Actinocorallia herbida: one gene and its partner. Each later gene encodes a partner of the first gene's protein in a complex. Links are inferred from orthologs where the notes say so. Each region holds a gene or a part of one and is shown in the gene's direction. Other genes may lie near its edges.

Region 1 (3,303 bases):
GTCCCGTCGCCCTTCGGGGTGAGCCGGACATCGGCCCGATAGCCCTTGATGGGCCGGGGGAAGAGCATGACGTACGCGTAGTGCTCATCTTGTGTGTAAGCCACACATTGCTCGCGCACCGGGAAAATGGCGCGGACCGCGCCGACCCCGTCGGGCTCCGGCGCCCCGTCGACGGCCCGGCGGGCCTTGGTCGGCAGGCGCATCCACACCGGCCAGGCCTCGGCGATCGCGAGGTGCCGGAAGACGCGGTCCGGTGCCGCCGCCGTCAGGGCGGAGAAAGTCGCGTTCTGGAGCATGCGCCGACTGTAAGGCTCTGCTTACGATGCCGACAAGAGGCCCCTCTGTCGGCGGTCGGCCATACACTCGAAGGTGATGTCGACTGCAACCTCGAACCCTCTCCTTGACGGGCTGAACCCGCCGCAGCGCGCCGCCGTGGTCCACGCCGGCGGTCCGCTGCTCATCGTCGCGGGCGCCGGATCCGGCAAGACCAGGGTCCTCACGCACCGGATCGCCCATCTCCTGTCGGAGCGGGACGTCCACCCCGGCCAGATTCTGGCGATCACGTTCACCAACAAGGCGGCCGGGGAGATGAAGGAGCGCATCGACGCCCTGGTCGGCCCCCGCTCGCGCGCCATGTGGGTGATGACCTTCCACTCCGCCTGCGTGCGCATCCTGCGCCGCGAAGCCTCCCGACTGGGCTACCCCAGCTCGTTCTCCATCTACGACCAGGCCGACTCCCAGCGGCTGATGGCCCTGGTCTGCCGCGAGCTGGACCTCGACCCCAAGCGCTACCCGCCCAAGTCGTTCTCCGCGCAGGTCTCCAACCTCAAGAACGAGCTCATCGACTATGAGACGTTCAAGGCGCGGGCCACCACGCACATGGACCAGACCCTGGCCGAGGCGTACGAGATGTACCAGGCCCGCCTCCTCCAGGCGGGCGCCATGGACTTCGACGACCTCATCATGACCACGGTCAACCTGCTGGAGATCTTCCCGGACGTCGCCGAGCACTACCGGCGGCGGTTCCGGCACATCCTCGTCGACGAGTACCAGGACACCAACCACGCCCAGTACGAACTCGTCAGGCGCCTCGCCGCGCCCGTCGAGGACCTCGGCCCGGCCGAGCTGTGCGTGGTCGGCGACGCCGACCAGTCGATCTACGCCTTCCGGGGCGCGACGATCCGCAACATCCTGGAGTTCGAGCGCGACTACCCGGACGCGACCACGATCCTGCTGGAGCAGAACTACCGCTCCACCCAGACGATCCTGTCGGCCGCCAACGCGGTCATCGAGCGCAACGGCGACCGCAAGCCCAAGCGCCTCTGGTCCGACCAGGGCGAGGGCGAGAAGATCACCAGCTACGCGGCCTCCAACGAGCACGACGAGGCCGCGTTCGTCGCGAACGAGATCGACAGGCTCGGCGACGAGTTCGCCGTGAAGCCCGGCGACGTGGCGGTCTTCTACCGGACCAACGCCCAGTCCCGGGTGTTCGAAGAGGTCTTCATCCGGGTCGGCCTGCCCTACAAGGTCGTCGGCGGCGTCCGGTTCTACGAGCGCAAGGAGATCCGGGACCTCCTGGCCTACCTCCGGGTGCTGGCCAACCCCGAGGACACCGTCTCGCTGCGCCGGATCATCAACGTGCCCAAGCGCGGCATCGGCGACCGCGCCGAAGCCTGTGTCGAGGTGCACGCGGCCCGGTCGCGGATCTCGTTCTGGCAGGCGCTGCGCGAGGCCAAGACCGTCCCGGGCCTGGCCACCCGCTCCCTCAACGCGATCAACGAGTTCGTCGCGCTGCTGGACGAGCTCCAGGCCATGGTCGCCGGGCACGGCCCCGCCGAGATCGTCCAGGCGGTGCTGGACAAGACCGGCTACCTGGCCGAGCTGCGGGCGTCCAAGGACCCGCAGGACGAGACCCGCGTCGAGAACCTCCAGGAGCTGGAGAACGTCGCGCGGGAGTTCGAGGACCTGTTCGCCGAGGGCGACGCCGACCGCGAGGAGGCCGACGCCCAGCCGCCGAACCAGCTGACCGCGTTCCTGGAGCGGGTCTCGCTGGTCGCCGACTCCGACCAGATCCCCGACGACGGCGCGGGCGTGGTCACCCTGATGACCCTGCACACCGCCAAGGGCCTGGAGTTCCCCGTGGTGTTCCTCACCGGCATGGAGGACGGCGTGTTCCCGCACCTGCGGGCGCTCGGCAACCCCAAGGAGCTGGAGGAGGAGCGCCGCCTGGCCTACGTCGGCATCACCCGGGCGCGGGAGCGGCTGCACGTCTCCCGGGCGCAGATGCGCTCGTCGTGGGGCGCGCCGCAGTCGAACCCGGTCTCGCGGTTCCTCAAGGAGATCCCGCCGACCCTGCTCGTCGAGAAGGCCGCGGAGCCGATCACGGCGCCCGCGCTGGCGTCGGCGGCCTCCCGCGCGGGGGCGCGCTCGCCCGGCAACCGCGCGGTGCCGAACCTCGCCGTCGGCGACCGCGTCACGCACGACAAGTACGGGCTCGGCACCGTCGTGGCGGTGGACGGCGTCGGCGACAAGGCCGCGGCGTCCGTCGACTTCGGCAGCGGCGAAGGGGTCAAGCACCTCGTGCTGCGCTGGGCCCCGATCGAGAAGCTGTAACGCCTCAGCCGCAGGTGGTCGCGAGGGAGTCCGGCTCGGCCGGCTCCGTCGCGGTCGCCTCGGCGGCCGGGGTCTCCGGCGCGGTCGTCGCGGCGGCCGGGCCGACCACCGCGGTCGGCTTCTTGGCCGGGGCCGGCTTGGCGGCCAGGGTCTCGGTGACCTTGGCGCGGATCAGCTCCCAGTCCGGGTAGGCGGTGCTGATCAGCGGCGGGACGAACTGGACGCTCCGCACGTCCTTGCCGCGGATCTTCTTCGACAGCCTGATCAGCCCGGGCAGCGCGTTGGACGGCAGGTCGGTGGAGACCGCTCGCTTGGCGGCGCCCGCGATGCCGTGGAACCTGGTGAGCAGCGTGCCCGGGTCGGCCTGCTGGGACAGCGCGTAGAGCAGGCACTTCTGCCGGCCCATCCGGTTGTAGTCGTCGCTGTTGGTGCGGGTCCTGCCGAACCACAGGGCCTGCTCGCCGGTGAGGATCTGGTCGCCCGCCGGGATGCGGCCCTGGCTCTGCTTGCCGTAGACCAGCTCCTCGGCAACGTTGATCCGGACCCCGCCGACGGCGTCGACGAGCTGGGCGAACCCGGCCATGTCCACCATCACGTAGTAGTCCACCTGGAGGCCGAGGACGCCCCCGACGGTGTCCTTGAGCAGGTCGGGGCCGCGTTTCCCGTCCGCGACGCCCGGGACGATGTCCG
Region 2 (3,282 bases), 7.0 Mb from region 1 along the record:
ACGAGGAGTTCGACCTGGAGCGGGTCCCGGTGACCGAGTCCCAGACGCCCGGCGCCGACCAGATCGGCGAGGACACCGTCGAGATCGTGCTGCGCGGCCAGCGGGCCTTCGCGGTCAAGGAGACGCACGCGGTCGAGCGGGTCAGGCTGAACGTCAAGCAGGTCCCCGAGGAGCGGATCATGCGCGACGAGATCCGCCGCGAGCGGATCGAGGTCGAGCGGTTCGAGGACGGGGTCGGCCGCCACGTCGGCGCCGGGAACCCGGCCGAGACGACCCGCCGCGACACGCCGATCGACCCGGGCGGCAGGCCCGACCGCCGGTAGGGCGCGGAGGCGGAAGGGGACCGGGATGCCGTACGGCGGCCTCCCGGTCCCCCTGGCGTTCGCGAGCCCGGGCCCGCCGTTCCCGCGCGGGCGATTCTGTCGGTGGCGGGCCGTACGGTGGAGGTGGACATTGTGGGAGGTGGACCGTGCGGGACGAACTCGATCTTCAGCGCATCCGCAAGCCCTTCGAGGTCGTCACCGAGATGACGCCGTCGGGGGACCAGCCGGGGGCGATCGCCGCGCTGGCCGAACGGGTCTGGGCGGGGGAGAAGGACTCGGTGCTGCTGGGCGCCACCGGCACCGGCAAGACCGCCACGGTCGCCTGGCTCATCGAGCAGGTGCAGCGGCCGACCCTGGTGATGCTGCCCAACAAGACCATCGCCGCCCAGTTCGCCAACGAGCTGCGCGAGATGCTGCCGGGCAACGCGGTCGAGTACTTCGTCTCCTACTACGACTACTACCAGCCGGAGGCGTACGTCCCGCAGACGGACACCTACATCGAGAAGGACTCCTCGATCAACGACGAGGTGGAGCGCCTGCGGCACTCGGCGACCTCGTCCCTGGTGACCCGGCGGGACGTGGTGGTCGTCGCCTCGGTCTCCTGCATCTACGGCCTCGGCGCGCCCGAGGAGTACATCAACCAGATGATCAAGCTCAAGGTCGGCGACGAGATCGACCGCGACAAGCTGTTGCGCCGCCTGGTGGACATCCAGTACGCGCGCAACGACCTCGCCTTCACCCGCGGCACGTTCCGGGTCCGCGGCGACACCATCGAGGTGATCCCGCAGTACCAGGAGCTCGCCGTCCGGGTGGAGATGTTCGGCGACGAGATCGACAAGCTGTCCACGCTGCACCCGCTCACCGGCGAGGTGCTCGAGGAGCACACCGAGCTGCACATCCTGCCCGCCACCCACTACGGCGCGGGCGAGGAGCGGATGATCAAGGCGATCGAGGGGATCGAGGCCGAGCTGGCCGAGCGCCTGGCCGTCCTGGAGGGCCAGGGCAAGCTGCTGGAGGCCCAGCGGCTGCGCATGCGCACCACCTACGACCTGGAGATGCTGCGCCAGATCGGCTCCTGCTCGGGCATCGAGAACTACTCCCGGCACATGGACGGCCGCGAGGCGGGCACCGCCCCGAACACCCTGCTGGACTTCTTCCCCGACGACTTCCTGCTGGTGGTGGACGAGTCCCACCAGACCATCCCGCAGATCGGCGCGATGTACGAGGGCGACGCCTCCCGCAAGCGCCAGCTCGTCGACCACGGCTTCCGGCTCCCCTCGGCCCTGGACAACCGGCCGCTCAAGTGGGAGGAGTTCCTGGAGCGGATCGGCCAGACCGTCTACCTGTCGGCCACCCCGGGCCCGTACGAGCTCGGCCGGGTCAAAGGCGACGTGGTGGAGCAGGTGATCCGCCCGACGGGCCTGGTCGACCCCCAGATCGTCGTCAAGCCCACCAAGGGCCAGATCGACGACCTGGTGCACGAGATCCGGGTCCGCACCGAGAAGGACGAGCGGGTCCTGGTCACCACCCTCACCAAGAAGATGGCCGAGGACCTCACCGACTACCTGCTGGAGCTGGGCGTCCGCGTCCGGTACCTGCACAGCGAGGTCGACACCCTGCGCCGGATCGAGCTGCTGCGCGAGCTGCGCCAGGGCGAGTTCGACGTGCTGGTCGGCATCAACCTGCTCCGCGAGGGCCTCGACCTGCCCGAGGTCTCCCTGGTGTCGATCCTGGACGCCGACAAGGAGGGCTTCCTGCGCTCGGAGACATCGCTGATCCAGACGATCGGCCGCGCGGCCCGCAACGTCTCCGGCGAGGTCCACATGTACGCCGACAAGATCACCCCGTCGATGGAGCGGGCGATCGACGAGACCAACCGGCGCCGGGCCAAGCAGGAGGCCTACAACACCGAGCACGGCATCGAGCCGACGGCCCTGCGCAAGAGGATCGCCGACATCCTCGACTCCATCGTCCGCGAGGACGAGGACACCGCGGTGATGATGGGCGGCTCCGGCAGGGCCCAGTCGCGCGGGAAGGCCCCCGTGCCGGGCTTCGGCAGCCGCGCCGAGGTCGGCAGGCACACCGCCGATCTGGTCACCGACCGGCCACGTGCGGAGCTGGAGGGCCTGGTCGCCTCGCTGACCGACCAGATGCACCAGGCCGCCGCCGATCTCCAGTTCGAGGTCGCGGCCCGGCTGCGGGACGAGATCAAGGAGCTGAAGCGGGAGCTGCGCGACCTCAAAGAGGCCGGCATCTCCTGAGCAGCGGCAGCACCAGCCGGTCGGCGAGCCGCTCGGCGGCCCCGGGGTCGCTGACGGGGTCGAGCAGCGCCATCCGGTAGCCGAGGTAGGCGGGGACCGCCGAGAAGGCCAGGTCGAGGTCGGCGTCGGGGTCGACCTCGCCGCGCAGGACCGCCCTGCCGACGATGCGCTTGGCGACCTCGTTGCGCGGCAGGATGATCCGGCGCCGGTAGGCCCGGTTGAGCTCGGGGTCCACCGGCAGGCGGGCGGCCAAGGCCGTCATCAGGTCGTGGTGCAGGGCCTGTTCGCGCAGCAGGTCGGAGATGAACGCCACGAGCTCCTCGCGCAGCCCCAGCTCGCCCGGGTCGGGCGGGGTGGGGAAGCAGCCGGCGACCAGCGCCTCCATCAGCAGGTCGGCGATCGCCGGCCAGCGCAGCCGCAGCGCGGGGAGGGAGACCCCGGCCCGGTCGGCCACGGCCTCGTGGGTGAGCGCGGGGTCCGTGCGGAACGCCTCGATGACCGCGGCGTAGATCGGGCCGCGCGCGGCAGACCCCGCCGGGGTCTCCTGGTTGGTCAGGATCACGCCCCCGCCTTCGCAGTCGGTTGCTCTTCGGTTACTCAGAATGGTGAAAAGTGTGGCAATACGACGGGTCGTCCGGAGGGTGTTCCAGCAAAAAGTTCTGACATCTCCTGCGGCGAGGAACGATTCTTCTACCCGT

What was found.
Region 2: the proteins of pcrA (region 1) and uvrB are in contact, whole or in part, in a crystal structure (PDB 7EGT), measured with the Thermus thermophilus proteins. The link is inferred for Actinocorallia herbida from one-to-one orthologs. Residues at the interface, in WP_096412145.1 of Thermus thermophilus: His654, Arg656, Phe657, Gln666, Asp668, Glu669, Lys680, Arg681, Leu682, Ser683, Lys685, Tyr686, Ala687; in WP_096411307.1 of Thermus thermophilus: Glu23, Leu25, Arg26, Asp27, Gly28, Glu29, Arg30, Phe31, Arg55, Glu326, Asp327, Phe328, Glu379, Ser382, Gln383, His398, Gly400, Arg401.

The regions. Positions count from the first base shown.
Region 1 is NZ_RJKE01000001.1:8,558,946-8,562,248, forward strand. Bases 1-2,992 are described here. They hold pcrA (DNA helicase PcrA), read left to right. Parts: upstream 1-372; coding sequence 373-2,613; downstream 2,614-2,992. Other genes in these bases: EDD29_RS38810 (SRPBCC family protein), read right to left, coding at 1-296; EDD29_RS38820 (LCP family protein), read right to left, coding at 2,618-2,992. In the rest of the region: more of EDD29_RS38820, read right to left, coding at 2,993-3,303. UniProt on the Escherichia coli protein: A helicase with DNA-dependent ATPase activity. Unwinds DNA duplexes with 3'-5' polarity. Translocates on single-stranded DNA with 3'-5' polarity. Initiates unwinding more efficiently from a nicked substrate than double-stranded DNA.
Region 2 is NZ_RJKE01000001.1:1,604,222-1,607,503, forward strand. The notes cover bases 56-3,026. They hold uvrB (excinuclease ABC subunit UvrB), read left to right. Parts: upstream 56-469; coding sequence 470-2,584; downstream 2,585-3,026. Other genes in these bases: EDD29_RS07595 (YsnF/AvaK domain-containing protein), read left to right, coding at 56-323; EDD29_RS07605 (TetR-like C-terminal domain-containing protein), read right to left, coding at 2,562-3,026. In the rest of the region: more of EDD29_RS07595, read left to right, coding at 1-55; more of EDD29_RS07605, read right to left, coding at 3,027-3,146. UniProt on the Escherichia coli protein: The UvrABC repair system catalyzes the recognition and processing of DNA lesions. A damage recognition complex composed of 2 UvrA and 2 UvrB subunits scans DNA for abnormalities.